Regions from separate parts of the Pseudomonas sp. LjRoot71 genome, predicted to be linked through region 2. Evidence: predicted binding sites of a transcription regulator. Region 2 holds the regulator's gene; the other holds the start of a gene.
The links. Region 2 encodes sigma-54, which starts transcription at its own class of promoters, with help from an activator protein. Its sites were predicted from a motif close to ANTGGCATNNANNTTGCTNT; they were not measured.
Positions count from the first base shown of each region.

Region 1: nirB (nitrite reductase large subunit NirB) is a predicted target of sigma-54. The motif match lies at 6,864-6,883, and genes of this name have one in related genera.

Region 1 is NZ_CAXURA020000001.1:4,165,716-4,181,498, reverse strand. It holds gene ntrB (nitrate ABC transporter permease) at 1-835, shown strand, start outside; gene ACSQ17_RS19740 (ABC transporter ATP-binding protein) at 846-1,637, shown strand; gene ACSQ17_RS19735 (alpha/beta hydrolase) at 1,643-2,536, opposite strand; gene ACSQ17_RS19730 (thioesterase family protein) at 2,670-3,119, shown strand; gene ACSQ17_RS19725 (nitrate/nitrite transporter) at 3,841-5,052, shown strand; gene ACSQ17_RS19720 (protein kinase domain-containing protein) at 5,058-6,755, shown strand; gene nirB (nitrite reductase large subunit NirB) at 7,031-9,487, shown strand; gene nirD (nitrite reductase small subunit NirD) at 9,484-9,813, shown strand; gene ACSQ17_RS19705 (nitrate reductase) at 9,860-12,571, shown strand; gene cobA (uroporphyrinogen-III C-methyltransferase) at 12,583-13,320, shown strand; gene ACSQ17_RS19695 (OmpA family protein) at 13,450-14,418, opposite strand; gene sigX (RNA polymerase sigma factor SigX) at 14,526-15,116, opposite strand; gene ACSQ17_RS19685 (mechanosensitive ion channel family protein) at 15,204-15,783, opposite strand, start outside.
Region 2 is NZ_CAXURA020000001.1:1,228,666-1,244,448, forward strand. It holds gene lptC (LPS export ABC transporter periplasmic protein LptC) at 1-55, shown strand, start outside; gene lptA (lipopolysaccharide transport periplasmic protein LptA) at 42-584, shown strand; gene lptB (LPS export ABC transporter ATP-binding protein) at 587-1,312, shown strand; gene ACSQ17_RS05820 (RNA polymerase factor sigma-54) at 1,451-2,965, shown strand; gene hpf (ribosome hibernation-promoting factor, HPF/YfiA family) at 3,159-3,467, shown strand; gene ptsN (PTS IIA-like nitrogen regulatory protein PtsN) at 3,483-3,956, shown strand; gene rapZ (RNase adapter RapZ) at 3,959-4,816, shown strand; gene ACSQ17_RS05840 (HPr family phosphocarrier protein) at 4,829-5,101, shown strand; gene pmbA (metalloprotease PmbA) at 5,165-6,511, opposite strand; gene yjgA (ribosome biogenesis factor YjgA) at 6,616-7,134, shown strand; gene tldD (metalloprotease TldD) at 7,183-8,640, opposite strand; gene ACSQ17_RS05860 (carbon-nitrogen hydrolase family protein) at 8,657-9,511, opposite strand; gene ACSQ17_RS05865 (YhdP family protein) at 9,597-13,430, opposite strand; gene rng (ribonuclease G) at 13,453-14,910, opposite strand; gene ACSQ17_RS05875 (Maf family protein) at 14,969-15,568, opposite strand; gene mreD (rod shape-determining protein MreD) at 15,613-15,783, opposite strand, start outside.

The sequences.
Region 1 (15,783 bases), 2.9 Mb from region 2:
AACCCCACTTCCCCAGGCGCTTCCCAGCACAGCAGCCACACGCCTGAGCCTAGCTGGCAAGGAGGTGCTGCATAACCTGCTCAGGGCACTTGTCCCACCCGTGTTAGGCATCGTGCTGTTTATCGGCGTGTGGGCACTGATTGCGACCAAGAGCGAGGGCCTGCCTGGTCCGCTGAGCACCTGGCTGTCGGCTCTGGAGCTGTTCGCTGACCCCTTCTATGACAACGGCCCGAACGACATGGGCATCGGCTGGAACATCCTGCATTCGCTGGGCCGGGTCGGTATCGGCTTTGGTTTGGCGGCGCTGATCGGCATTCCACTGGGCTTTGCCATCGGCCGCTTTACCTTTCTCGCCGGCATGCTCTCGCCGATCATCAGCCTGCTGCGCCCGGTATCGCCGCTGGCCTGGTTGCCGATTGGTCTGCTGGTATTCGAGGCCGCAGGCCCGGCGTCGATCTGGGTAATTTTTATCAGCTCGATCTGGCCGATCATCCTCAACACCGCCGCCGGGGTGGCCAGCGTGCCACAGGACTATTTGAACGTGGCGCGGGTGCTCAAGCTGTCGGAGTTCAAGGTGCTCACGCGCATCCTGTTCCCCGCCGTGCTGCCGCACCTGATGACGGGCATCCGCCTGGCCATCGGCGTGGCCTGGCTGGTGATTGTCGCCGCGGAAATGCTCACCGGCGGTACTGGCCTGGGTTTCTGGGTGTGGGACGAGTGGAACAACCTCAACGTCGAACACATCCTCATCGCCATCATCATCGTCGGCCTGGTCGGCCTAGTCCTGGAGCAACTGCTGTTGCTGCTGGCCAAGCGCTTCGACTATGCGAGCTAAGGAGACTGCCATGGACAAGTTCGTCGAACTGACTAACGTCAGCAAACACTTCGATACCAAGAAAGGCCGCTTCCAGGCCCTGGAAAACGTCAACCTGAGCATCGCCAAGGGCGAGTTCGTCTCGCTGATCGGCCACTCCGGCTGCGGCAAATCCACCGTACTCAACCTGATCGCCGGCCTGTTGGACGCCAGCGAGGGCGGGCTGATCTGCAACGGCCGTGAGATCGACGGCCCCGGCCCGGAACGCGGTGTGGTATTTCAGAACCACAGCCTGCTGCCCTGGATGACCTGCTTCGGCAACGTCTACCTGGCGGTGGAAAAGGTCTTCGCCGGCAAGGAGAGCAAGGCCCAGCTCAAGGAACGCACCGAAGCGGCGCTGGCCATGGTCGGCCTGAGTCACGCCACCTACAAGCACCCCAATGAAATCTCCGGCGGCATGAAACAGCGCGTCGGCATCGCCCGCGCCCTGGCCATGCAACCCAAGGTGCTGCTAATGGACGAGCCCTTCGGCGCGCTGGACGCCCTGACCCGTGCGCACCTGCAGGACGAGCTGCTGCGCATCGTCGGCGAAACCCAGAGCACCGTGGTGATGGTCACCCATGATGTCGACGAGGCTGTGCTGTTGTCGGATCGCATCGTGATGATGACCAACGGCCCGGCGGCAACCATCGGCGATATCGTCAAGGTCGAGCTGGCGCGCCCGCGCGATCGCCTGGCCCTGGCCAATGACCCGCACTACCACGCCTACCGCAGTGCAGTGCTGGAGTTCCTCTACCAGCGCCAGCAGCGCCCGGCGGCTTAAAGCACTCAGGGTTTCGGGGTAACACCGACGTGTTTGAAAAAGGTTTCAACCGCGTCGGTGTAAGGCCCGGGCTCACCGAGCTGCTGATTGATTGCGCCGTGCGACAGCGCTTGCGGCAACACCTGCACCACTCGCCCCATCTGCTTGCCATGCTCAGCGAAGGCTGCGGCCTGACGACAGGCTTCCTCGCGTTTGCTGGAGCACACCGCCAGCAGCGGCACACCGACCGGCTGTAAACGCCAATACGGCGAGGCAGCACGCCAGTACTTGGGCTCCGCGCCAAATGCCTGGTCGTAAAAGCGGTAATGTTTGCCGCGCATGATGCTGTCGACATCAAAGGCCGCGCTGTCCAGCGCCACCGTGCCGAGCCAGGGCTGCACGGCATGCCGCTTGGCAATGGCGCCATCGGCACTCAGCAAACTGACCAGATGCGCACCGGCCGAATGCCCCAGCAATACCACCCGCTGCGGGTCCCCTCCCCACTGCGGCGCGTGCTGCTGCACATAACTCAGCGCCTGGGCAATGTCCTCAACCTGCTGCAAAGGCTTGGCGTCGGGCAACAAGCGGTAGTTCACCGAGACAAACAGATACCCCTGGGGTAGCCAGCGCGCCAGCTTGTTGTCCACCACCCGGCCCATGCGTTTGTCGCCCTTGCTCCAGGCGCCGCCGTGCACCATCAGCAGAATCGGTGCCGACCTGGCCTGCAGTGGACGGTAAACATCCAGACGCTGACGCGCGTGCGTGCCATACGGCAGATCGGCCAGCAGCTCTGCGCCGAGTTGCGTGGCGCTCCTGGCACTACGCCGATCACTCAGGACATCGCGCAGCCCCTGCGCATGCACATCCACCCCCCACAACAGCATCAGCAGCACGCCGCTGCTCAATCGTCCGAGTCTCATGCCTGACCTGCCCCATGCCATCTGGATGATTGGCAGATCATCGCCGTTTTGCCCGTGACCTGCATCAGCGTCTGCCCGACAGATGCGAACAGGGTTAACATTCGCCACCTTTCGCTGACGACCGGATGCTGGCATGGCCCGCCTGACCCTTGAATTCCCCGAAGACCAATTCTGCTACAGCACCCACCTGACAGTGCGGGTGACCGACATCAATGCCGCCAATCATCTGGGCAATGATTCGATGATTTCGATGATCTCCGAAGCGCGGGCGCGCTTTCTGTTCGAGTTCGGCATTGTCGAAACCCAGGAAGACGGCACTGGCATCATCGTCACCGACCTGGCCACCACCTACCGTGCCGAAGCCCATGCCCGTGACCAGTTGCTGTTCGAGGTCGGCGTGATGGATTTCAACAAATACGGCGGCGACATCACCTTCCGTATCACACGCCCGGCTGATGGCAGCCTGGTGGCCATGGCCAAGTCGGGTTTTGTCTTCTTCAACTACAAACTGGGCAAGGTGGTGCCGATGCCGGCGGCTTTCAGCGCCACCTTCAGCAAGGTCAACTGGTTGGATCAGCCGTAAGGCTGATCAACAATTAACCAGTCCTCAACGTGACAGCTGGCACATCCTCTGCTACGCCTTAGGCAGAACAACAAAAGCAGGGGAATCGCTATGCCAACCACGCGCAGCCATGTCCGCCACGCCGGGCTGTTGAGCAACCTACTCGCTCTGGCCCTACTGACACTTCCATTACCCACCCAGGCATTAAGTGTTGCGGCACTAGATGCCACAGCCAAGGCAGCCCGCAGCAGCCACTGACACGCTGCGACTGCAACTCATCAAGGCCACTCGGCCTGCCTCTTCGACACCTGGTTGCCGCACCGGGCATAGACTCTGCGCCCCATCCGAGGGCGACAACCTTGCGCAACGCCTCCTTTTGCAGCACACACATCAGCAGTAACCCGCATGTAACGCGGCCTGCAGCCTTGGCGCAGTTCTTGCTTAGCTCCTGTTACAGGTAGCCAATGGCGGCTGCTTAACAAACGACAAAGACGTCGCATCCACCACGCCCAAGGGCATTCGGTGTATGCGGCGTTTTGCGTTTTACACCCCAGCGTTTGGGGCGGGCACCTGCCCTGCGATCCAGGGTTTGCGCTGGTAACTCTCTCAACCCGACTGAGGCTTCGGCCCCAGGGTGGCGCACCACAAGTGCACCACCTCCCCGGCGGGTTGCAGCCGCCATGCCCACGATCATGGCGAGCTGCACCCGGCCGGGACCCTTATCTGCTGAACGAGGTTTGCGATGAATACGAGTTTCTGGAAATCCGGCCATACCCCGACGCTGTTTGCCGCCTTCCTCTACTTCGACCTGAGTTTCATGGTCTGGTATGTGCTCGGCCCACTGGCTGTGCAGATTGCCAGCGACCTGGACCTGACGGCACAACAACGCGGCCTGATGGTCGCCACACCGATTCTCGCTGGTGCCGTACTGCGCTTCGTCATGGGCCTGCTGGCTGATCGCCTGTCGCCGAAAACCGCCGGCCTGATTGGCCAGGTGATCGTGATCGTGGCGTTGTTCTGCGCCTGGCAAATCGGCATCAGCAGTTATGAGCAAGCCCTGCTGCTAGGCCTGTTCCTCGGCTTTGCCGGCGCAGCTTTTGCCGTGGCCCTGCCGCTGGCCTCGCAGTGGTACCCGCCGCAGCACCAGGGCAAGGCTATGGGCATTGCCGGTGCGGGCAACTCCGGTACCGTGCTGGCCGCCTTGTTCGCCCCCGGCCTGGCCGCGCTGTTCGGCTGGCAAAACGTCTTCGGCTGGGCGCTGATCCCGCTGCTGGGCGCTCTGCTGGTCTTCGCCCTGCTGGCAAAAAATGCGCCCGAGCGGCCCAAACCCAAAGCCCTGGCCGACTACCTGAAAGCCTTGGGTGACCGCGACAGCTGGTGGTTTATGTTCTTCTACAGCGTGACCTTCGGTGGCTTTATCGGCCTGGCCAGCGCCCTACCCGGTTACTTCAACGACCAGTACGGCCTCAACCCGGTCACGGCCGGCTACTACACCGCCGCCTGCGTCTGCGCCGGCAGCCTGATGCGCCCACTGGGCGGTGCACTGGCCGACCGTATCGGTGGTATTCGCTCACTGCTGATGATGTACACCCTGGCCTCGCTGAGCATCGCCGCTGTGGGTTTCAACCTCGGCAGTTCCACTGCCGCACTAACCTTGTTCGTCACCGCCATGCTTGGCCTCGGTGCTGGTAATGGCGCGCTGTTCCAACTGGTACCGCAGCGTTTTCGCAAGGAAATCGGTGTGATGACCGGGCTGATCGGCATGGCTGGCGGGATTGGCGGCTTTCTCCTGGCCGCAGGCCTGGGCACCATCAAGCAGCAGACCGGTGATTACCAGTTGGGCCTGTGGCTGTTCGCCAGCCTCGGCGTTCTGGCCTGGTTCGGCCTGCTCAGCGTGAAAAGCCGCTGGCGCACCACCTGGGGCAGCGCCGCCGTTACCGCCGCGCGGGTGTAAGCCCGATGACGCAGCCCCTGCCAGCGCCACTACCGGCAACCCTGCAACTGAGCTTCGGTGAAGCCAGCGCCACCGGCCCACGCAGTGAAAACCAGGATGCCCTGCGTGTGGTTACCCCGGCACCGGCGCTGGCGGCCAGCAAGGGTTATCTGTTTGCCCTAGCCGATGGCGTCAGCCAGTGTGCCGATGGAGGCCTGGCGGCCCGCGCAACCTTGCAGGCACTGGCCCTGGACTACTACTCGACGCCGGAAACCTGGGCCGTTGCCCAGTCGCTCGAACGCATCCTGGTGGCGCATAACCGCTGGTTGCAGGCCAATGGCGGCGGGCAACCACTGCTCACCACCCTCAGCGCGCTGATCCTGCGTGGTCGGCGCTTTACCCTCGCGCACATTGGCGATTGCCGCGCCTACCGCTGGTTTGCAGGGCGGCTTGAACGGCTCAGTGAAGACCATGTGTGGGAGCAGCCGGGTATGCAGCATGTGCTCAAACGCGCCATGGGTCTGGATCAGCACCTGGTGATGGACTATCTGGACGGCGAACTGCGCCAGGGCGAGTGCTTTGCCCTGGTCAGCGACGGGGTCTGGGCCACGCTGGGTGATACCGGCATTCAGGCGATTCTGCGCGATGAACCCGACCTGACGGCCGCCAGCCACGCACTGGTTCGCGCCGCCCACCTGGCCGGCAGCCAGGACAATGCCAGTGCCCTGCTGCTGCGCGTCGATGCGCTGCCACAAAGCGATCTGGCCGACACGCTCGCGCAACTGCGGCATTGGCCACTGCCACCCAGGCTGCGTGAAGGCCAGTTTTTCGAAGGCTGGCAAGTCGAGCGACTGCTAAGCGAATCACGTCAGTCGCTGGTCTACCGGGTGCGTGATGCCCAGGCACGGCGCTGGCTGCTGAAAACCCTGCCGGCCAGCCGCAGCGATGAAGCGCAAGCAGGCCCCGCGCTACTGCTCGAAGAATGGTTTCTGCGCCGCGTGGCCGGGCGCTTCTTTGCCGAAGCCCATGCTCTGCCGCAGCGCCAGCACCTGTATTACGTACAACGCGAATACAGCGGGCAAAGCCTTGCCGAGCATCTGCGTCTGAACGGCCCGCTTGGTCTGGCGCAGTGGCTGGATATCGCCCCACGCCTGCTCAAGGCACTGGGCATCCTGCATCGACGCAATATCCTGCACCGCGACATCAAGCCGGAAAACCTGCTGTGGGGTGATGACGGCGAATTGCGTGTCGTGGATTTCGGCCTGGCCTACTGCCCCGGTCTGAGTCGTGATGAAGCATGCGAGCTGCCCGGCACACCCAGCTATATCGCCCCGGAGGCGTTCAGCGGCACCGCACCCAGTACACAACAGGACCTCTACAGCGCCGGTGTAACGCTGTACCAGTTGCTTACCGGGCATTACCCCTATGGCGAAATCGAAGCCTTCCAGCACCCACGCTTCGGCCAGCCAACAGCGGCCAGCCGCTACCGCCCGGATCTACCCAGTTGGCTCGACGACAACCTGGCGCGAGCGCTGAATGCCGATCCGCAGCAACGCTATGAAACAGCCGAAGAGTGGCTGCACAACCTTGAACAGGGCGAACGTCAGGCCATCAGCAGCCGCCCTCGGCCATTGCTTGAGCGCGAGCCATTGCTTGTCTGGCGTGGCCTGGCACTGTTTTCCCTGGCGCTGAATCTGCTGTTGTTAATAGGCCTGATGCACTGAGGTAGAGCGCGCACCAAACCAGCGCAAGCCGCCTTTAAAAAGGGCGTAAATACACCTGATGCCCAACACACAGGCTTGGCAAAGCCCGTAAAACCGGCACCTTCGCAAGTTGGCACAAGCCCTGCATTGTTGCTTGCACAATTTATAAAGCGCGGCCTTCAACGAAGAGGGCCGCTCTTCCCGAGAGAACGGGACTTGGACAAAGGCGTCCTCGCTAGGTGACTAGCGGGACGCCTTTTTTGTTTTTGCGCGTTTTTATTCAGGAGATGGCCGGCATGCAGAAGCTCAAGCTGGTGATGATCGGTAACGGCATGGCGGGTGTGCGCACCCTTGAAGAGCTGCTCAAGCTCGCCCCCGACCTTTATGAGATTACGGTGTTCGGGGCCGAACCCCACCCGAACTACAACCGTATTCTGCTTTCCCCTGTGCTGGCCGGTGAACAGACCTTTGAGGAAATCATCCTCAACGACCTCAACTGGTATGCGGAAAACAACATCCAGCTGATGCTCAACCGCAAGGTGGTCAGCATCGACCGCAAGAAGCGCCTGGTTACCGCCGATGATGGCAGCAGCGCCGAATACGACCGCCTGCTGATCGCTACCGGTTCCAACCCGTTCGTGCTGCCGATTCCAGGCAACAAGCTGACCGGGGTGATCGGCTACCGTGACGTGGCCGACACCCAGACCATGATCGACACCGCCAAAACCCACAGCCACGCCGTGGTCATCGGTGGCGGCCTGCTCGGTCTGGAAGCGGCCAACGGCCTGAAGATGCGCGGCATGGACGTGACCGTGGTGCACCTGTCCGACTGGTTGCTTGAGCGTCAGTTGGACAAGACCGCCGGCAAGCTGCTGCAAAGCGCGCTGGAAGCCCGCGGCATTCACTTCCGCCTGAATGAGCAAACCGAAGAGCTGATGGACAACGGCGAAGGCCGTGTCTGCGCCGTGCAGTTCAAGAGTGGCGACGTGATTCCCGCCGACCTGGTGGTTATGGCCGCCGGTATCCGCCCCAACACCGAACTGGCCGAGAAGGCCGGTATTCCGTGCAACCGCGGCATCCTGGTCAACGACACCATGCAGACCTACGATCCGCGCGTGTATTCGATTGGCGAATGCGCCAACCACCGCGGCATCGCCTACGGCCTGGTCGCCCCGCTGTTCGAACAGGCCAAGGTCTGCGCCAACCACCTGGCTCAGCTCGGCTTCGCCCGCTATCAGGGCTCGGTGACCTCGACCAAGCTGAAGGTCACCGGTATCGACCTGTTCTCCGCCGGCGACTTTATGGGCAGCGAAGGCACCGAGACCATCACCCTCTCCGACCCCATTGGCGGCGTGTACAAGAAGCTGGTGGTGAAGAACGACATCCTCGTCGGTGCCTGCCTGTATGGCGATACCGCCGACGGTGGCTGGTACTTCCGCCAGGTCAAGGAGAACGCCAATATCAGCGAGATCCGCGATCACCTGATGTTCGGCGAGAACGCCCTGGGCGATGTCGGCCACCAGGGCCAGAGCAGCACCGCCAACATGCCCGACAGCATGGAAGTGTGCGGCTGTAACGGCGTGTGCAAGGGCACCATCGTCAAGGCGATCCAGGAGAACGGCCTGTTCTCGGTGGATGAGGTGAAGAAGCACACCAAGGCTGCCAGTTCCTGCGGTTCGTGCGCCGGCCTGGTCGAGCAGATTCTGATCAGCACCGTCGGCGGTGCCGCCGATGTGAAGCCGAAAAGCGAGAAAGCCATCTGCGGTTGCAGCGAGCTGAACCACGGGCAGATCCGCCAGGCGATCCGCGAGCAGCACCTGACCAGCATGGCCGACACCATGACCGCGCTGCACTGGAGCACGCCAAACGGCTGCGCCACCTGCCGTCCGGCGCTGAACTACTACCTGATTTCCACCTGGCCGGGCGAAGCCAAGGACGACCCACAGTCGCGCCTGATCAACGAACGCGCCCACGCCAATATCCAGAAAGACGGGACGTATTCCGTTGTTCCGCGTATGTGGGGCGGCGTGACCAACCCGTCCGAGCTACGGCGCATCGCCGACGTCGCCGACAAGTACAACGTGCCGATGGTCAAGGTCACCGGCGGTCAGCGTATCGACCTGTTGGGCATCAAGAAGGAAGACCTGCCGGCCGTGTGGAAAGAGCTGGACATGGCCTCGGGCCACGCCTACGGCAAATCCATCCGCACCGTGAAGACCTGCGTCGGCAGCGAGTTCTGCCGCTTCGGCACGCAGAACTCGACCCAGCTGGGCATCGATCTGGAACACGACCTGTTCAATATGTGGTCGCCGCACAAGGTCAAGCTGGCGGTCTCCGGCTGCCCGCGCAACTGCGCCGAGGCCGGCATCAAGGACGTCGGCATCATCGGCGTGGACTCCGGCTTCGAGATGTACATCGGCGGTAACGGCGGGATCAAGACCGAGGTCGCCGAGTTCTTCGTCAAGGTGAAAACCGCCGAGGAAGTGCGCGAATACAACGGTGCCTTCCTCCAGCTGTACCGCGAGGAAGCCTTCTATCTGGAGCGCACCGTGCACTACATGCAGCGCGTCGGCATGGAGCACATCAAGAAGGCCGTGCTGGAGAACGAGGACAACCGCAAGGCACTCAACGCGCGCCTGCAGTTCGCCCTGTCGTTCGAGCAGGACCCGTGGAAAGAACGCATCGAAACCCCGCAACTAAAGAAAGAGTTCGACCGCATCAGCGTCGTGCAAGTCGAGGAGGCCACCGTATGAACTGGCTGGATATCTGCGCCCTGGAAGAAATCAACGTGCTCGGTTCGCGCATCATCAGCGGCCCGAAAGGCGATATCGCGATCTTCCGCACCAGTGACGACGAAGTATTCGCCCTCGATGACCGCTGCCCACACAAGGGCGGCCCGCTGTCCCAGGGGCTGATCTACGGCAAGCGCGTGGCCTGCCCGCTGCACAACTGGCAGATCGAGCTGGAAAGCGGTGTGGCAGTCGCGCCGGACGTCGGCTGCGCGCACAAGCATGAGACCAAGGTGGAAAACGGCCGCGTGATGCTGGCCCTGAAAGTCGCCACCGCCGAGTGCGCATAACCCTGTAGGCGCGGAGCGATCCGCGCCTACACACGGAGAAACGGCCATGGCCAATCAAATCACCGCTTCGACCTGCTGCTACTGCGGTGTCGGCTGCGGCGTGCTGATCGAACACGACGGCGAGAAGATTCTTGGCGTCGCAGGCGATCCCAGCCACCCGGCCAACCTCGGTAAACTCTGCAGCAAGGGCGCAAGCCTGCACCTGACCGGCGACCTCGACGCCCGTGCCCTCTATCCCGAACTGCGTCTGGGCAAGACCCTGGCGCGTTCGCGTACGGACTGGGACAGCGCCCTGGATCACGCCGCCAACGTATTCGCCGAGACCATCCGCGAACACGGCCCCGACAGCGTGGCCTTCTATATCTCCGGGCAACTGCTGACCGAGGATTACTACGCCTTTAACAAGCTGGCGAGAGCGTTGGTGGGAACCAACAATATCGACAGCAATTCGCGCCTGTGCATGAGTTCGGCAGTAGTGGGCTATAAGCGCAGCCTGGGTGCCGACGCGCCTCCGTGCAACTACGAGGACATCGAGCAGAGCGATTGCGTGCTGATCGCCGGCTCCAACATGGCCTACGCCCATCCGGTGCTGTTCCGCCGCCTGGAAGAAGCCAAGGCCAAGCGCCCGCAGATGAAGGTCATCGTCATCGACCCACGGCGCACCGACACCTGCGACCTGGCCGATCTGCACCTGGCGATCCTGCCCGGCAGCGACGTGGCCCTGTTTCACGGCATCCTGCATATCCTGATGTGGGAAGGCTGGATCGACCGCCGCTATATCGACGCCCATACCGAAGGCTTCGACGCCCTGAAAACCCTGGTGCACGCCTATAACCCGCAGATGGTCAGCGAGCTGTGCGGCATCAGCGTGGAAAGTCTGCAACAGTGCGCCCATCTGATCGGCCAGGCACCGAGTTTTCTCTCGCTGTGGTGCATGGGCCTTAACCAGTCCACCGCTGGCAGCGCCAAGAACAGCGCGCTGATCAACCTTCACCTGGCCACCGGGCAGATCGGCAAACCCGGCAGCGGCCCGTTCTCCCTCACCGGCCAGCCGAATGCCATGGGCGGCCGCGAAACCGGCAGCCTGAGCAACCTGCTGCCGGGCCACCGTGAAGCCGCCAATGCCCAGCACCGCGACGAAGTGGCCCGTTATTGGGGCGTCGATGCGTTGCCAGACAGCACCGGGTTGAGCGCTGTCGAGCTGTTCGAAGCCGTGCGTGTCGGGCAGATCAAGGCGCTGTGGATCGCCTGCACCAACCCGGCGCAGTCCTTGCCAGACCAGACCAAGGTGCATGAAGCCCTGGCCACCTGCCCCTTTGTCGTCGTGCAGGAAGCCTTCTTCACCACCGAGACCTGCCACTACGCCGACCTGCTGCTGCCGGCTGCCAGCTGGGGCGAAAAAGAAGGCAGCGTGACCAACTCCGAGCGGCGCATTACCCATGTGCGCCGCGCCGTGCCAGCGCCCGCCGAGGCGCGGCCGGACTGGGCGATCACCACGGATTTCGCCCGCCGTTTAGAACAACTGCTCCGCCCCGGCCTGCCCAGCCTGTTCGCCTTCGACAGCGCTAGCGCGCTGTTCGAGGAGTACAAACACCTGACTGCCAAACGCGATCTCGACCTTTCCGGGCTGAGCTACGCGATTCTGGATAACCAAGGCCCCCAGCAATGGCCGTTTCCGGCCGGCGCTACCCAGGGTACTGCGCGCCTGTATGGCGATGGCCAGTTCCCGACGGCAAACGGCCGCGCGCAGTTTCATGCCGAGCCGTTCCGTGCCGCCAAGGAAAAACGCGAGACGCGTTATTCCCTGACCCTCAACACCGGCCGCCTGCGTGACCAGTGGCATGGCATGAGCCGCACTGGCTCGGCCGCGCAACTGTTCGGCCACGCCCCGGAAGCGCTACTCAGCCTGCATCCGGACGAACTGCGCCGGCGTCGCCTGCAAAGTGGCGACCTGATCAAGGTGCGCAGCCGCCGTGGCAGCCTGATCGTCCCGGTAGTGGCCGACGAGTCGATCCGCAGCGGCCAGGCGTATATGCCCATGCACTGGGGCAACCGTTTTCTCAAGGGCCTGGGCACCAACGTGCTGACCCAGCCGGCGTTCGATCCGCTGTCCAAACAGCCGGAACTGAAACATGCCGGCATCGAAGTGGAAAAGGTCGACTTGCCCTGGAGTTTCTTTGCCCTGGTCGAAGGCGATGTGCAGGCCCGCTTCGAGGCATTGCGCCCGTTGTTCGAAGAGTTTGCCTACGCCAACCTGGCCCTCACCGGGCGCGAGCGCCCCGCTCTGCTGATCCGCGCCGCTTGCGCGGTGGCACCCGAGGCAGAACTGCTGGCACAGATCGACCGTTTGTTGGGCCTGAATAAAGGCCCGGTGCTGGCCTATGACGACCCACGCAAAGCCGTCGGCAAGCGCGTACGCATTGAAGATGGGCGCATTACCGCGATCCGCCTGGCCGGTGAAACCGCCGCCCGTGACTGGTTGAAAACCCTGTGGAGCGATGGTCAGGCAGATGCCGATCTGCGCCGCTGGCTGCTCGCCCCGGTGTCGACCCCACCGGGCAGTGCCAGTACCAAAACTGCCAGCAAGACCCTGTGCAACTGCCTCAACGTCAGTGAAGCGGCGGTGTGCGCCGGCATCAAACGCGGTCTCGACCTGAATGGCCTCAAGCGGGAGCTGAAATGCGGCACCAGCTGCGGTTCCTGCATCCCCGAAATCAAGCGCCTGCTGGCCACCCAGCCGGTCGCCGTCAACGCCTAGAGGTATCCGATATGAACGCAAAAGTCTGGCTGGTAGGCGCAGGCCCCGGTGATCCGGAATTGCTGACCCTCAAGGCGGTCAAGGCCCTGAATCAGGCCGACATCGTGATGATCGACGATCTGGTCAACCCGGCCGTGCTGGAGCACTGCCCAACCGCGCGCATCATGCCGGTGGGCAAACGCGGCGGTTGCCGCTCCACGCCACAAGCCTTTATCCATCGCCTGATGCTGCGCTATGCACGCCAGGACAAGTGCGTGGTACGCCTGAAAGGTGGCGACCCGTGCATCTTCGGCCGTGGCAGCGAGGAAGCTGACTGGTTGAGCCAGCATGGTATAGAAGTGGAAATGGTCAACGGCATTACCGCAGGTTTAGCCGGTGCGACCAATTGCGGCATTCCTCTAACCCTGCGCGGCGTCGCCCGTGGCGTAACCCTGGTCACCGCCCACACCCAGGACGACAGCAGCCTGAACTGGAGTGCCTTGGCGCAGAGTGGCACCACCCTGGTGGTGTATATGGGCGTGGCCAAGCTGCCGGAAATCCGCGAAAGCCTGCTGACCGCAGGTATGCGCAATGACATGCCGGTGGCCATGATCGAGAACGCCTCACTGCCTGAACAGCGCGAATGCCGCAGCAGCCTGGCAAACATGCAACAAGCCGCACACGACTTCCGCCTGAAAAGCCCGGCCATCCTTGTGATTGGCGACGTGGCCGCACAACCTCATACGCAGCTCGCTGCGATCAGTGCCTAACCGCTTCGCGCTCCTGCGAAGTTCCCCTCGCCCGCTACCCGCGGGCTTTTTTTATTCCTCGCATCTGGCACCACTATCACAGGCATAAAAAAACCCGGCCGAAGCCGGGTTTCTCTGCAGCCAGATCGATTACTGCTTGATCTGAGCTTCTACTTCAGCTTCTACGCGGCGGTTAACAGCACGGCCTGCGTCGGTAGCGTTGTCAGCAACCGGACGGGACTCACCGTAGCCAGCAGCGTTAACACGGGAAGCTTCTACGCCGTACTGGTTGACCAGGACGTCACGAACAGCGCTGGCGCGACGCTCGGACAGTTTCTGGTTGTAGGCGTCGCTGCCTTTGGAGTCAGTGTGACCTTCAACCACGGTGGTGGTCTGCGGATACTGCTTCATGAAGTCAGCCAGGTTCTTGATGTCGCCATAGCTTTCTGGCTTGACCTGAGCCTTGTCGAAGTCGAACTTCACGTCCAGCTCAACACGCACCAGTTCCAGCGGCTCTTCAGCAGCAGCAACTGGCTCTGGGATCGGCTCAGGAGCAGGCGCAACGACTGGAGCCGGCTTGCTGCCGCCACCGAAGTTCATGCCGATACCGACGCTTGGAGCCCACTCGGTGTCGCCCTGGTCGATGTTGTACTGAGCTTCAACGCCAGCACGGGCGTAGAAGTTGTCAGTGAAGTAGTACTTGGCACCGCCACCAACGTTGGCGAAGGTGGAACCGTTGCGACCGTTACGACCGGACTGACCGATGCTCTGATCGGAGAAGCCAGCGGAAACGTAAGGACGCAGTGCGTCGCCAGCGTTATTGAAGTGGTACAGCGCATCCAGAGCGGTGTTCGAACCCTTGATGTTGCGGCCATCTTCACCACGTGCGTTGTGCACTTCGTCGTAGCTCAGGCGCAGTTCAACGTCGTCAGTCAGGTAGTAACCAATGCTACCGCCGAACAGGTTGCCGTTGTTTTTGAAGTCACGGGCGCTGTCGAAGATTTCCTTCTTGGCGAAACCCTCCACTTCTACAGCGCCTTGGCCTTGAGCGAGAGCGCTCAGGGAAGAGGTGGCCAGCAGCGAGCCAATTACAGCGCCTAGAGTGTTTTTCAATTTCATTACGAGAATCCCTATCTTGGTGGTCAGTAAGTTGTCTGACAGACACAAGACAACTCAGCCGGCAATTCTACCAGAATTAACCGCTAACTATGACGTCTTTATTCCAACTAAGTTTCGGGATTGTCAGAAAATTTATCGCGTAGCCGATCGAGTGCTCGCTTATAGCGCATTTTCGTAGCGCTCAAGCCCATGTGCATGATGTCGGCAATCTCCTGAAACTCCAGCTCTGCGACAAAACGTAGCACCAGAATTTCCCGATCAATCGGATTGACGTGCACCAGCCAACGATCGAGACCGCCCTTATCCTCGGTCTTTGGCGTCTTTTCTTCGGAGGCTTCTTCAAGCGGGTCCAAACTTAAGGCGTCAATAAGGCGACGTTTACGCCGCTCTTTGCGATATTGGGTAATACATTCGTTATAGGTAATGCTGTACAGCCAGGTTTTGAACTTCGACTTACCCTCAAAGTTCTTCAGGCCATATAAGACCTTGAGCATTACTTCCTGGCAGACATCATCAGCGTCACGCTCGTTACCCAAATAACGCGCGCACACATTGAACAAGGTGCGCTGATAACGGCGCATCAATTCTTCATAGGCACGGGTTATGTGGAATAACTCGTCATGCGCACGCGCCACCAACTCTTCATCCGAGAGCTCGCGGGGGTCGTAGCGTAGAGACGCAGAGTGGGCTTTATTCAAAACGAGTCGGGCCGACAGTCAGGACAAAAGCCAGCGCAGCCCTGAATCAGGCTGCGGATTGGCCGCATACAATAACAGGGATTGGCCTTAGCGGCTGCTTACCTGCTGCTCGAGCAAAGTACGGTTGGCCACTGAAACCAGCTCGCCCGCTTCCGTCAGCAGGGTGGTCTTGACCGTTCCGATCTCCTCGATCTGCCCTTCGACCGCACCGATCTGCACTTGTTGCCCAACTTCATACAACTCGCGCACATAAATACCCGCCAGAATCTGGCTGGCGATATCGCGGCTCCCCAGCCCCAGGGCCAGCGCCACTGCGAGGCCCACGGAAATCAGCACGATGGCGATCACGTTGTTGAGCAGGTCAGTCTTGACCTCCAACTGGCCGATGGCCACCGAGATGCTGATGATGATCACCAGGCCTTGGGCAATACGCCCCAAACCGTTGGCGTAATCCAGGCCGACACCTTCCGCCGCACCGCGTACCAGGCCACTGACCAGTTGCGCCAGTAATACACCCGCCAGCAGCACCAGAGCAGCACCGAACACTTTCGGCAGGTACAAGGCCAGCACATCGAGGGTTGCGGAAACCCGCTCAAGACCCAGGGACTCGGCAGCGGTAACCAGGAAGATCAACAGCACGAACCAGTAGACGATCTTGCCGATCAGG
Region 2 (15,783 bases):
TGACGGCAGGATGCTCCTGCTGTCCAACGTAAGAGGTCAGCATGAGGCTCGTTAATACCCTCCCCCTACTACTCAGCCTCAGTGCCGCACTTGGAAGTGTCAGCGCCTGGGCTCTGCCATCCGATCGCGAGCAGCCGATCCGCATCCAGGCCGACAGCGCCGAGCTCGATGACAAACAGGGCGTTGCGGTCTATCGCGGCGATGTCGTGATCACCCAGGGCACCATGAAGGTTACCGGCGACACCGTGACCGTCACCCAGAACGCCCAGGGTGAGGTTGAAGTCTTCACTTCGGTAGGCAAGCCCGCCTACTACGAGCAACTGCCATCTACCGACAAGCAGATCGTCAAGGCCTACGGCCTGACCATCCAGTATTTCATGAGCAATGATCGCGTAGTGCTGATCGACCAGGCCAAGGTGATTCAGGAAGGTAATACCTTCGAAGGCGAGAAGATCGTCTATGACACCCAGCGTCAGATCGTCAACGCCGGCCGTGCAACAGGCAGCAATGTCACTGCACCACGACCGCGCATCGACATGGTGATCCAGCCCAAGAACAAACCAGCCGACAAGCAGGCGCAGTAATAATGGCCACATTGAAAGCCCAACACCTGGCCAAAAGCTACAAAGGCCGCCAGGTCGTGCGCGACGTCAGCCTGAACATCGACAGCGGCCAGATCGTCGGCCTGCTCGGCCCTAACGGTGCCGGCAAAACCACCTGTTTCTACATGATCGTCGGCCTGGTGCAAGCCGACCAAGGCCGCGTACTGATCGACGACCTGGACGTCAGCCACCAACCGATGCACGGCCGTGCCCGTGCCGGTATCGGCTACCTGCCACAGGAAGCCTCGATCTTTCGCAAACTCAGCGTGGCCGACAACATCATGGCCATCCTGGAGACCCGCAAGGACCTCAACGCCAGCGCTCGTCAGCAGGAGCTTGAAGGGCTGCTGCAGGAATTTCACATCACTCACATCCGCGACAACCTCGGCATGAGCTTGTCCGGCGGTGAACGTCGCCGCGTGGAAATCGCTCGCGCCTTGGCCACCAATCCCAAGTTCATCCTGCTCGACGAACCCTTTGCAGGTGTCGACCCGATTTCCGTGGGCGACATCAAGCAGATCATCCATCACCTCAAGGCCAAGGGCATCGGTGTACTGATCACCGACCACAACGTACGCGAGACGCTGGACATCTGCGAAACCGCCTATATCGTCAGTGATGGTCAACTGATTGCCGAAGGTGATGCCGAAACCATTCTGGCCAACCAGACGGTGAAAGAAGTGTATCTGGGCCATGAGTTCAGGCTGTAACCACAGCTTTTCTCAGGCCGACTGCAGCCAAGGCTAGGCAAAACCCTTAAAGTCAGGCATATAATTTGCTTCCTAGTGGCGCTTTTTAGAGGCGTCCTGTAGTGGATTGCGCACAGACGCCGGTAAATAAGGTCTGCAATGAAACCATCGCTAGTCCTGAAGATGGGCCAGCAGCTGACGATGACGCCGCAGCTGCAACAGGCCATCCGCCTACTCCAACTGTCGACCCTGGATCTGCAACAAGAGATTCAGGAGGCCCTGGAGTCCAACCCGATGCTCGAACGCCAGGAAGATGGCGATGACTTCGACAACTCGGACCCCATGGCCGATGGCGCAGAAAGCGCCAGCTCCAGTGAACAGCAGGAAACGCCCTACCAGGAGAGCAACTTTCAGGAAACCACGCAGACCGTGGACAACCTGGAAGAAGGCGACTGGGGCGAACGTATCCCCAACGAGCTGCCGGTTGATACCGCCTGGGAAGACATCTACCAGACCAGCGCCAGCAGCCTGCCCAGCAGTGCCAGCGAGGACGACGAGTGGGATTTCACCACCCGCACCTCCAGCGGTGAAAGCCTGCAGAGCCACCTGCTCTGGCAACTCAATCTGGCAGTGATGTCCGACAAAGACCGCCTGATCGGTGTCACCCTGATCGACTGCATCAACGACCAAGGCTATCTCGAAGAAACCCTGGAAGAAGTGGTCGACGCCTTCGACCCGGAACTGGATATCGAACTCGACGAAGTCGAAGCCGTACTGCACCGCATCCAGCAGTTCGAACCGGCCGGTATTGCTGCACGCAACCTGGGCGAATGCCTGCTTCTGCAACTGCGTCAGCTGCCCGCCAAAACCCCCTGGCTGAACGAAGCCCAGCGCCTGGCCAGTGACTACCTCGACCTGCTCGGCAGCCGCGACTACAGCCAACTGATGCGCCGCATGAAGCTCAAGGAAGACGAGCTGCGCCAGGTCATCGAACTGATCCAAAGTCTCAACCCGCGCCCAGGTTCGCAGATCGAGTCCAGCGAACCGGAATACGTGGTGCCCGACGTGATCGTGCGCAAGCACAACGAGCGCTGGCTGGTGGAGCTGAACCAGGAAGCCATGCCGCGCCTGCGGGTCAACGCGCAATATGCCGGTTTCGTCAAACGTGCCGACTCCAGCGCCGACAACACGTTTATGCGCAACCAGCTGCAGGAAGCGCGCTGGTTCATCAAGAGCCTGCAAAGCCGCAACGAAACCCTGATGAAGGTCGCCACGCAGATTGTCGAGCACCAGCGCGGCTTCCTCGACTACGGTGACGAGGCGATGAAACCCCTGGTGCTGCACGATATTGCCGAAGCCGTGGGCATGCATGAGTCGACCATTTCGCGGGTGACCACGCAGAAATTCATGCACACGCCACGCGGTATTTACGAGCTGAAATATTTCTTTTCCAGCCACGTCAGCACCTCCGAAGGCGGCGAATGCTCGTCCACTGCGATCCGCGCCATCATCAAAAAACTGGTCGCCGCGGAAAATGCGAAAAAGCCGTTGAGTGACAGCAAGATCGCTGGTTTACTGGAGGCACAGGGCATTCAAGTAGCCCGCCGCACGGTCGCCAAGTACCGTGAATCCCTCGGAATAGCGCCTTCCAGCGAGCGCAAACGATTGATCTAGGGCGGTACGAAAAAGGAAGACAGATCGCACTGACCGAACACTCCAGGCCACGCCTTTTCGCAAAAGCAGCCATACTGCAACTAAGCAATCAGCGCCCGTGCCAGGCTCGTTCTGTCAGAGTCTTCCACGCCACAGTGTTCCGGCGGCAGGCCTCTTGCCTGCCTCTTACACACGGCAACAAGGAGAAAGCGGTATGCAAGTCAACATCAGTGGACATCAGCTGGATGTGACCGACGCCCTGCGCGACTACATCGTCGAAAAACTCGCACGATTGGAGCGCCACTTCGACAAGATTACCAACGTGCAAGTCATCATGGAGGTCGAGAAACTCAAGCAGAAAATCGAAGCGACCCTGCACATAGCAGGCGGCGAAGTGGTCGCCAATGCCGAGCACGACGACATGTACGCCGCCATCGATTTACTGACTGACAAACTCGATCGACAACTCATCAAACACAAGGAAAAACAGCTCGAACGTCAACAGGGCGCAATGGCCCGCTGACCTCGTCTATCTCCTATGATCCAACTTGAAACCATCCTGACCCCCGGCCGTTCCCTGGTGAACGTGCCGGGAGGCAGCAAAAAACGTGTTCTCGAACAGATTGCCAACCTGGTGGCGCGCGAGCTGCCTGACCTGGACGGCCAAGACATCTTCGAAAGCCTGATTGCCCGCGAGAAGCTCGGCTCGACCGGTTTCGGCAATGGCATTGCCATTCCGCACTGCCGCCTGGCCGGTTGCAGCGCACCGATCAGCGCCCTGCTGCGCCTGGATGCAGCAGTCGATTTCGACGCCATTGACGGCGCACCAGTGGACCTGCTGTTTGTCCTGCTGGTCCCTGAAGCCGCCACTGACGCCCACCTTGAACTGCTCCGCCAGATCGCCAGCATGCTTGACCGCAGTGATGTGCGCACTCGCCTGCGTCAGGCCGAGAGCAGCGAGGCGCTGTATCAGGTGGTGGTGGACGTACAAAGCCAACTCAATCGAGCCTGAGCATGCGCCTGATCATCGTTAGCGGTCGCTCCGGCTCCGGGAAGAGCACCGCCCTCGATGTACTTGAGGACAACGGTTTTTACTGCATCGACAACCTGCCGGCCGGGCTCTTGCCTGAGCTGGCCGAACGCGCCTTGCTGCACACCGAACTGTTGCACCCGCTGGTCGCCGTCTCCATTGATGCACGCAACCTGCCCAGTCAGCTCAAGCGCTTTCCCGAACTGCTCGATGAAGTGCGCGCCCGCCACATTCAGTGTGACGTGCTTTATCTGGATGCCGATGAAGAAACCCTGCTCAAGCGTTTCTCGGAAACCCGTCGGCGTCACCCACTGACCAACGAAACACGCTCACTGGCAGAAGCCATTGCCGATGAAAGCCTGCTGCTCGGCCCGATCATCGACCTGGCCGACCTGAAGATCGACACCACCCACCTCAACCTGTACCAGCTGCGCGACAGCCTCAAGCTGCGCCTGCTCAACCAGCCTGAGCCGGGCACCGCGTTCCTGATCGAGTCCTTTGGTTTCAAGCGTGGCATGCCGGTAGATGCTGATCTGGTCTTCGATGTGCGTTGCCTGCCCAACCCCTACTGGAAGCCAGACCTGCGCGATTACTCTGGCCTCGATCAGCCCGTGGTCGATTACCTATCGGCCCAGACCGATGTCGAGGACATGTACCAGGATATTCTCGCCTACCTGAGCAAGTGGCTACCGCGCTTTGCCGCCAGCAACCGCGCCTATGTCACGGTGGCAATTGGCTGCACGGGCGGGCATCACCGCTCGGTGTACCTGGCCAACCGCCTGGGTGAAACCCTCAAACCCATCCTGAAAAACGTTCAGACCCGCCACCGCGACCTCAGTTAAGGAATTGCCGCGATGCCCGCCTGCGAAATCACCATTATCAACAAGCTTGGCCTGCATGCCCGTGCCGCTGCGAAGTTTGTCGGCGTAGCCGGGCGTTTCCCTTGCCAGGTCAAGATCGGCCGTAGCCCGGAGAGCATGGTCGATGGCAAGAGCATCATGGCCGTGATGATGCTCGCGGCTGGTAAAGGCACCACTGTGCACCTGCAGACCGAAGGCCCGGAAGACGGCGAGGCCCTCAACGCGCTGTGTGCGTTGATCAACAACTACTTCGACGAAGGCGAATAGTCGCCCAATAAATACCAAGGGGCCGAGCACCTGGATGCTCGGCCCCTTTTTTATGCCCGCCGATCAGCTACCCGCGACGGTCATGCGCTCGATCAGCACCGAGCCCGTGCGGATATTGCTACGCAGCTCCAGGTCATTCCCCACCGCGACAATCTGCTTGAACATGTCGCGCATATTGCCGGCGATGGTGACTTCCTGTACCGGGAACTGGATCTCGCCATTCTCCACCCAGTAACCACCTGCGCCTCGCGAATAGTCGCCGGTGACCATATTCAACCCCTGCCCCATTAGCTCGGTGACTAGCAGGCCACGCCCCATGCGCTTGAGCAAGGCTTTCTGGTCTTCATCGCCATGACTGACGAACAGGTTATGCACCCCACCGGCGTTGGCCGTACTCGGCATGCCCAGCTTGCGCCCGGAATAGGTACCCAATACATAGGACAGCAGCTCACCCCGCTCGACAAAGGACTTGGCGTAAGTCGCCAGACCATCGCCATCGAAAGCCGCACTGCCTAGCGCACGCGGGATATGTGGACGCTCATCGAGTTTCATCCAGCTGGGAAACAGCTGCTGACCCAGCGTGCCATCAAGAAACGATGACTTGCGGTACAGATTGCCGCCGGAAATCGCCCCCAAAAAGCTGCCGAACAAACCGGTCGCCAGCTCTGCGGCAAACAGCACCGGTACTTCGCAGGTAGGCACCGGCCGTGCGCCCAGACGGCTGACGGCCCGCTCGGCGGCACGGCGACCAATGCTGCCGGCATCCGCTAGCAACTCGCCCTGACGATTGACGTCGTACCAGTAATCACGCTGCATCTGCCCGCCGTCTTCGGCGATCATCACGCAACTCAGGCTGTGCCGCGTGCTGGCATAACCGCTAACAAAGCCATGGCTGTTGCCATACACACGGCAGCCCTGATGGGTGTTGAGGGTGGTGCCGTCGGCATTCTTGATCCGACTATCTGCCGCAAACGCAGCGGCCTCACAACTGAGCGCCTGCTCAATAGCCTGCTCAGGGGTGATAGCCCAGGCGTGATAGAGATCCAGCTGAGGCAGCTCGCGGGCCATCAAACCGGCATCGGCCAGGCCGGCGCACTCATCCTCGGAGGCATGCTTGGCAATCGCCAGTGCGGCCGCAACCGTTTCGCGAATGGCCGCTTCACCACTGGCTGAGGTACTGGCCGAGCCTTTGCGCTGCCCGACATACAGGGTGATACCGAAGCCCTGATCACGGTTGAACTCGACCGTTTCCACTTCGCCCTGGCGCACCGTAGTGGACAAACCCTGCTCCACTGACACCGCCACTTCACAGGCGCTAGCGCCCTGTTTTCTGGCTTCAGCAATAATCTGCTCCACCTGCGCCTGCAACTGCGGCACCGCCTGAGGCCCGACGCTCTCTACTGCACTCATAAACACTCCTGAACGATAAGCCGTACAGCGCCGCCACACAGGCCATCCGCTTACAGCTGGAAACTTGCTGCTATCATGTCGGCGTTTTCCACTGGACCGCCACCATGTCTGAATACCTTGACGACTTCTCCGGCGAGAAGAGCAAAAGCCAGATCAAACGCGAGCTGCATGCGCTGCAAGATCTGGGGCAACGCCTGACCACCCTGAAACTCGACCTGCTGAACAAGCTGCCGCTGACCGACGAGCTGCGCCGCGCGCTTGCCGAAGCGCCCAAGCACACCGCCAACGCGGCGAAAAAGCGCCACGTGCAGTTTATCGGCCGCCTGATGCGCGATCAGGACATTGAAGCCATCCTCACCCTGCTCGACCAGCTCGATGCCTCGACCCGCCAGTACAACGAGCGTTTTCACAACCTGGAGCGCTGGCGCGACCGTTTGATCAACGGTAACGACGAAACCCTGGAAGCCTTTGTTGGCGAGTATGCCGACGCCGACCGCCAACACCTGCGCCAGCTGATCCGCCAGGCCCAGCACGAACTGGCGCAGAACAAAGCACCCGCCGCGTCACGCAAAATCTTCAAGTACATCCGCGAACTGGACGAAACCCAGCGCGGTCTGCGCTAGTTCCGGCCAGGCTGGAGCCCAACGGCTCCAGCCTGTTCAGCACCCACCTCAGCTGCCTGTCCCGCCCACCGTAATCGCATCGATTTTCAGGGTCGGTTGGCCCACGCCCACCGGCACCGATTGACCATCCTTGCCGCAGGTACCGACACCGCTATCCAGCGCCAGGTCGTTACCGACCATCGACACCTTGCTCATCGCTTCCGGACCATTACCGATCAGGGTCGCGCCTTTGACTGGCGCGGTGATCTTGCCGTCCTCGATCAGGTAGGCCTCACTGGTGGAGAACACGAACTTGCCACTGGTGATATCCACCTGACCGCCACCGAGGTTGGCGCAGTAGATGCCCTTTTTCACCGAACGGATGATTTCTTCCGGGTCACTCTCGCCGGCCAGCATGTAGGTATTGGTCATGCGCGGCATCGGCAGGTGCGCATAGGATTCACGCCGGCCATTGCCGGTGGCCGCAACGCCCATCAGGCGGGCATTCAGCTTGTCCTGCATGTAACCCTTGAGCACGCCGTTTTCGATCAAGGTGGTGCACTGGGTCTGGGTGCCTTCATCATCCATGCTCAGCGAACCACGACGCTCGGCCAGCGTACCGTCATCAACAATGGTGCACAGGCTCGATGCCACTCGTTCGCCCACTCGGCCACTGTAGGCAGAACTGCCCTTGCGGTTGAAATCGCCTTCCAGGCCATGGCCAACCGCCTCGTGCAGCAGTACGCCTGACCAACCTGCGCCCATCACCACCGGCATGCTACCCGCCGGTGCGGGAATCGCCTCCAGATTGACCAGCGCCTGACGCAGGGCCTCACGGGCATAGCCCATGGCACGTTCTTCGTTACTGCTGGTTTGCGCCAGGAAATAGCGGTAGTCGGTGCGCCCGCCACCGCCATGGCCACCACGCTCACGGCGGCCGTTCTGTTCGACGATCACACTGACGTTGAAGCGCACCAGGGGACGAATGTCCGCGCCCAGGCTGCCATCATTGGCGGCAACCAGAATGCGGTCCCAAACGCCGGCCAGGCTGACGGTAACCTGCTTGATCCGCGGATCGAGCGCACGGGTGGCGACATCGATGCGCTTGAGCAACTCGACCTTCTCTGCCCGACTGAGCACATCCAGCGGGTTGTCCTGAGCATACAACGGGGTTACCAACGGGCTGCTGAACGCCTGCACACGGCCACTCTGGCCGGCCCGGGCAATTGAGCGGGCGGCCCGCGCCGCCTGGCTCAGAGCATCGGCAGTAATCGCATTGCTGTAGGCAAACCCGGTTTTCTCACCGGACTGGGCGCGCACACCGACACCTTGATCAAGGTTGAAACTGCCTTCCTTGACGATGCCATCCTCCAGCGCCCAGGTTTCCGAAACCTGACTCTGGAAATACAGGTCCGCCGCATCGATACCGGGCCCGGCCAACTCGGCCAGTACGCCCGGCAAATGCTCGATGCTCAGGCCACCCGGGCCCAGCAGATGCTCACTGACGGACATCAACATAGTGTTCATGGCTGCTTTATCTCGTTCATGACTGTTGCATACCTGGCTGCCGTAACTCGGCCGCCGCAAAAAATCGTTTATGACTGACCACCGGCATACGCTGACGGATCGCCGCCTGCTCCTCGGCATCACGCTCGGCCACCAGCACACCTGGGCCATGCGGCAGTTCGGCCAACACGCGCCCCCAGGCATCGACCAGCGCCGAATGACCAAAGGTCTCGCGCCCGCCCGGGTGCGTACCACCCTGCCCAGCGGCCAGTACATAACATTGGGTTTCGATGGCGCGGGCGCGGGTCAGCACCTGCCAATGCGCTGCACCCGTCACTGCGGTGAAAGCAGCCGGCACGCTGATCAACTCGGCCCCCGCCGCACGTAACGCGCTATACAACTCGGGGAAGCGCAGGTCATAACAGACCGTCAGGCCCAGACGCCCAACCGGCGTATCGGCCACCACCACCTGGCTGCCGAAGGCGTAATCGTCAGACTCGCGATAACGACCATGACTGTCGCTGACATCCACATCGAACAGGTGCAACTTGTCATAGCGCGCCACGCGCTGCCCCTGCGCATCGACCAGCAGAGAACAGGCATGCGGTTTAGCGTCTGGCTGGTCATCGGGCGGCAAAGGCAAGGTACCCGCCACAATCCATAAGCCCAGGTCCCGCGCCGCCTGCCGCAGCCACGGCAGAATCGGCCCCGTACCCAGCGCTTCGGCATGCCCGAGGCTGGCCAGATCACGCCGGCCCATGGCCGCAAAATTCTCCGGCAGCACCGCCAGGCGCGCCCCTTGCGCTGCTGCCTGCTCAAGCAGTTGCCGGGCCTGTGCCAGGTTGGCTAGAACATCGGCCTGGCTGACCATTTGAATTACCGCGAAGCTCATGGCTGTCGTATCTCAAAACAGGGCTATGCCATCAGCTTACAAGCCCTACCGGCAGACTGCACGGCTGGGCGTCTGTCAGCAGGGCTTACTGAGGTTTTTCAAAGGGTTTGTCGAAGCTGATATCGGGGTTCTGCCAGGGACCGGTCACGTCGTATTGCACGCTGGCAAAACGCGCCACGCGATCCCCCAGCAGCTTGTCAGCGACAAACAGCGCACCGCCGATGGCCGGCGCGCCGACGATCAGCGCGGCCAACGGCAGGTTGTTGGTAACCGGCAAGGTGACCAGCAACTTGGCATCGATACGGTCATTGGCCATGTCCAGCGTGCCGTTGAGCTCCAGGTTGCTCGACGGGCCTTCAAGGGTAATCGGCTCGCGGGTGACAAACACACCGTTCTTGGCCTCAAGCACCCCCTTGACCCGGTCGTAGCTCAGGCCTTTGCCGAGCAGATCGGAGAAGTCCAGGCGCAAGCGCCGTCCAATCGAGTTGAAGTTGAGCAGGCCGAACACGCGCAGCGCCGAAGCCGGGCCTTCAACTTCGGAGAACTGACCTTTGCGCAGGGATGCATCAAGGTAGCCGCTGAAGCGTTTCATACCAAACCAGGCCGGCGAGCCTGGCCAGTCGCCATCCACATCCAGATGAAAATCTCGGCTGCTGGCAGTGGGCGCATAGCCCCAGGCAATCAGCACATCGGCCAGGTCAGCACCACCCAGACGCCCTTTATAGGCGGTGCGCACACCATTGGCCGTGTGTTGCCAGGTAGCCCGCCCAGCGATGTTCAAGCCCTTGAGGTTGAGGTCCAGCTCGTTGAAATGCACGCCCGTGCTGACCGGCCGCGCCTTGAATGACCAACCGCCCAGTGGCTCGATACCCTGGAAGACCTGGGCCACTCGCACATCCAGCGCCGGGAAAGCTGCCGGGTCGAAACCGGCCAGCGGATCCGGTTTCTCCACCTCGGGGGCATCGACAATCTTCGGCTCAGCCGCTGGCAAGCGCAAATAATCCAGCTGCACCGCGATGGGTTGGGCGGCCTCATCCGGCAAACCAATCGTGCCTTTCAGACGCTGACTGTCGAGGCTGACAGCCCAGGTGGCAGCATCACGCTGCACCCCGACCTCAAGGGCCTCCAGGCTGATGCCAAAGCCATTGAAACGGCCAATACGCAGCTGGGCATCCTTGAACAATTGCTGGGCGTCCTGCTTCGGCACCTGCGCATAGGGTTGCAAGGCTTGCTGCCAGGCCGACCAGTCCAGCTCGGCCACCCGACCACGCACGCGCAGGCCAGGGCTGGTGGGCAAACTGGCCGGGCCATCGGCCAGGCGCAGCTCACCACGCCCCTGGTTGAACTGCCCCGGACTCGCAGCAAACGACAGGCTGAGCAGCTCGGCATACTCCAGCCAATAGCGCTGCTCACGCCCGCCCAGGCTCATGCGCCACTGCGTCGCGCGCTCCTCGGCAGCACTCTTGCCGAAAGGAGCCGGCAGCGCCACCGTTGCACCTTTAAGGCTGGAACTGACGCGTAGCTGACTGTCGGCACCGTCCAGGATCAGATTCAGGCGATACGGCAGGTTGCCACTGACCGGCAGCGGCTGAGTCACGCCCAGCCAGCTACTCAGCTCCTTGACGGCGATCTGCCCATTGGCCTCGATGCGGCTGCGCGCTTTGCCCCGCGCGCCCTCGGCCAGGGCCTTGGCACGTACTGCGTGCCCCAGCACCTGGGCGCGAATATCCGGCGCGCTGAGGCCACTGGCAGTGTTGTAACGGAAGGCGCCCTGCAACTGGGTGAACTGCAACGGTGGAGTGGGCAGGCTGAGCTGCGCATCGGCCGTGGCAAAATCCACCACCACCGCAGGCGCCAAGCCTTTGCGCAGCGGCAGATCAAGCTTCAGCTTGCCCGCCAGCGCGCCATCGCCACTCCAGCCGGCAAAGGTCGGCGCCGTGCCAATGGGCGCCTGTTGCAGAATCTGCAAAGCATCGACCACGCTGCTGTCCAGTTCGGCATCGAGCAGCAGGCGCAGTGGCTGGCCCGGCAATGCGGTGGCAATCACCGCCTGGGCATTGCGCACTTGGCTGTCGAGAATCCGCCCCTGGGCCAGTTCGACACGCACGCCGCTGTCTTCGATCAGCACGCGCCCACGCCCTTCACGCAACGACGGCCAGCCCGGCTGAAACGCCAGCTCGGCATCGTGCACGGCAAAGAACAGGCTGATGCTGCGCGCGGCCGCTTCTGCCCCCTTGTTCAACGAGCCCTGGTACTGGAAATAGCCCTCATCGACCGCGCCGGAACGGATCGCCGCTTTCAGCCAGGCATCCAGTTCATGGCTCATGCCCGGCGAGCGGCTGGGCAGGTACTTCTCGGTAAAGCGTGCATCGCCATTGCGCAGGCCAACACGCAGGTCCATGTAATCCTCTTCGGCAGGATCGCGGCGCAGGCGAATCAGAAAATCCCCGGCCGCCGGCCCTTCTTCACCCACCACCTGCAAATACGGACTGCGCAGGGTGAAAGCCTGCTCGTCCAGCTGCCAGGTCAGACGGGCCTTGGCCGTCTTGTAGTGCCAAGGCTGGGGAAACAGGGTGTCCAGGTGCAGGGAAAAATCCTCACTGTCGACACGCAACTCGCCCTGCCCCAGGTCACCACTGATACTGCCACTGACATTTTCCGCCGCGGGCGAGCCGTGGTAAGCAGCAAAGCCGATGCGCTCCAGGTTGGCAGCAAACTGCAGGCGCTTGCTGTCAGTCAGACGCGGCCGGTAGTCGAGCTGGATATTGTGCAGCGTGCCATGTGGTTTGAGTTGCGCCAGCAACGCCAGGGCGTTCTCCGGTAGAGGGGCGAGGGCCGCGATCAATGGCTGCAGAGGTGCCAGATCAAGGCGGTCGGCACTGAGCAGCCATTGTTCCTGCAGCTCTGCGCTCTCCGCTTGCTGGGTCAAAGCCAGGCGCACTTCACCCCAGCGTTTTTCGTCTCGGCTGAAAGCCAAATCATCGAGCAACAGCTTGAAGCCCTGCTCGGTGCGGCTGAAATAGCCATTCAGCGCCAAATTGTGCAGTGCAACCGATTCACGCTCGGCATAACCGGCCTTGATCTGCGGGGCATGCAGACGGCTGACCACCCGCTGCACGCCACCCTTGGCCCAGGCCAGCCAGACTTCGCCGCCCAGCTGCAACTGCTCAAGCCGCCACTGCGCCAGCAGACTGGCCGGTATCCAAGCCGCCCAATCGCTCTGTGGCAGGCTCAGGTAGACATCGACCTGAGCATCCTGCCAACGCTCGGCACGCAACCGGGTGCGCACCTGCAACGCCAGCGGCTGTCCATCCGGCAATAGCAGCCGACCATCCAGGCGTTGGCGCAGCGGACCGTTGAGCAGGCTCAGGTTGACATACGTCAGCGTGCGCGCCGGCTGTGCATAGGCTTGCAGAGTGACCTGACTGTTGAGCAGCGACAGCCGCTTGACCACCTGTAACTGACGCAGCGTCTGGGCCAGATCCAGCGGTGCCGCCGGGTTACGTTGCGGCAAGCCCTTGAGTGACCACTGGCCCTGGGCATCCTGCGCCACCACCAACTGCAGACCGTCCACTTCAAGCCGCGCCACGCGCAACTGACGCGCCAGCAGGCTGCCGAGCACATCCGGCACTACCCGCACCTGATCCAGCTGCAGAGCACCTGCGCCCTCACCGACAGCCACGTCATGGGCGGTCAGTACGGGCGAAAAACCCTGCCACAGCCCTTCCAGCGCGCCGATCTGCACAGGCATCGCCAGCGCTTCACGGGCCTTGTCTTCAGCATCAAGCCGGTACTCGGCCACCAGTGGCACCAGCTCGCGGCCCAGGCTGACATAAAACGCTGCCAGCACCAGCGCCAGGGCACACAGCCCCAATGCAGTTCGCACCAGCCAGGCTAATCCGCGCGCCAGCTGCTCCATTCAGTTCAGGCCCGCAGGCATATCAGAGCAACACCACATCGTATTGCTCCTGGGAATACATGGTTTCCACCTGGAACTTGATGGTGCGCCCGATAAAGGCTTCGAGATCGGCGACGTTACCCGACTCTTCATCGAGCAAGCGATCAACCACTTTCTGATTGGCCAGCACACGATAGCCTTCCGGCTGATAAGCGCGCGCCTCGCGCAGAATCTCGCGGAAGATCTCGTAGCAGGTGGTTTCTGCTGTTTTCAGCTTGCCACGGCCCTGGCAGGCGCTGCACGGTTCGCACAGCACTTGCTCAAGGCTTTCGCGGGTGCGCTTGCGGGTCATCTGCACCAGGCCCAGCTCGGTGATGCCGATGATGTTGGTCTTGGCGTGATCGCGCTCCAGCTGCTTCTCCAGGGTACGCAGCACCTGGCGCTGATGCTCTTCATCTTCCATGTCGATGAAGTCGATGATGATGATCCCGCCGATATTGCGCAGGCGCAGCTGCCGGGCGATGGCTGTGGCGGCCTCCAGGTTGGTCTTGAAGATGGTTTCTTCGAGCGTGCGGTGACCGACGAACGCGCCGGTGTTCACATCGATGGTGCTCATCGCCTCGGCCGGATCGATGATCAGGTAGCCGCCGGACTTGAGCGGCACCTTGCGCTCCAGCGCCTTCTGGATTTCATCCTCGACGCCATACAGGTCAAAAATCGGCCGCTCACCGGGGTAATGCTCCAGGCGGTCGGCAATTTCCGGCATCAGCTCATCGACGAACTGGGTGATCTTGCCGAAGGTCTCGCGCGAGTCGACACGGATTTTCTCGATCTTCGGGTTGACCAGGTCACGCAGCGTGCGCAGCGCCAGGCTGAGGTCTTCATAGATCACCAGCGGCGTGGGGCCGACCTTCATCTGCGTGGCAATCTGCTCCCACAGCCGGCGCAGGTAACGGATATCGGCGAGGATTTCATCAGCGCCCGCGCCGTCAGCCGCCGTGCGCAGGATAAAACCGCCAGATTCCTCAATGCCTTCAGCGGCCACGCAATCGGCAACCACCTGTTTGAGGCGCTCACGCTCAGCTTCGTCTTCGATCTTCAGGGAAATCCCGACATGCGCCGTACGTGGCATATACACCAGGTAGCGCGAGGGGATCGACAGCTGCGTGGTCAGGCGTGCGCCCTTGCTGCCAATCGGGTCCTTGGTGACCTGCACCACCAGGCTCTGGCCTTCGTGCACCAGCGCGCTGATGCTTTCCACGGCCGGGCCTTCACGGCTGGAAATTTCCGCCGCATGGATAAATGCTGCGCGCTCCAGGCCGATGTCGACGAACGCTGCCTGCATGCCAGGCAGTACGCGCACCACCTTACCCTTGTAGATGTTGCCGACAATCCCGCGCTTTTGTGTACGTTCGACATGCACTTCCTGCAGCACGCCGTTTTCCACCACCGCCACGCGCGATTCCATCGGCGTGATATTGATCAGAATTTCTTCGCTCATGCATCCCACTCTGCGCGATGACGCGACCGCCCGAACCCTTGGTTGAAGCGGTAGCCTCTTAACTGTTGACCGGCACTGTCTGCCAGCACGGAATAGCAAATTCTGCGAGTAACGCTGCGGTCTCACACAGGGGTAACCCTACCACTGCCGAGTAGCTGCCTTGCAGCTGACTGACAAACACCGCCGCCAGACCCTGGATTCCATAACTGCCGGCTTTGTCCTGCGGCTCGCCGCTGGCCCAGTAGGCCTCGATTTCCGCCTGAGTCAACGGGCGGAAGGTCACCTGGCTTGTGACCACCTGCGAGGCCTGCCGTTCGCGGCTGACCAAGGCCACCGCCGTGAGTACCTGGTGGCTGCGTCCGGACAGAGCCTGCAAGGTCGCCAGGGCGTCGGCACGGTCGCGTGGCTTGACGAGAATGCGTCCATCGAGCACCACCGCTGTATCGGCTCCCAGCACCACCGCACCGTCTGCATCGGCCAGTGCAGCCAGCCCGGCGTGCCCCTTGGCACGCGCCAGACGCTCTACATAGGCGAGTGGCGACTCGCCTGGCAATGCATTTTCATCAATCGGTGCGATTTGCGTGAGGAAGGGCACACCAATCTGCGTCAGCAACTCACGCCGACGCGGCGACCCGGAGGCAAGATAGAGGGTGGCCATGCAGACTTCTCCCTGTCAGATGGTGCAAGGCCGAGGCGACCTGCTCAGTTAACGCCGATGCGCTGATGCAGCCCACGCAAGATTGCGCAGACCCAGGGCCAGAGCAAGGCACTGACCAGCGCTGGCAGCACGAAGGCCAGGGTCGGCGGGCGGCTACCGGTCAGGGCGTTGAGCCACAGCTGCACCAGCTGAGCCAGGCCGAAAACCACCAGCAA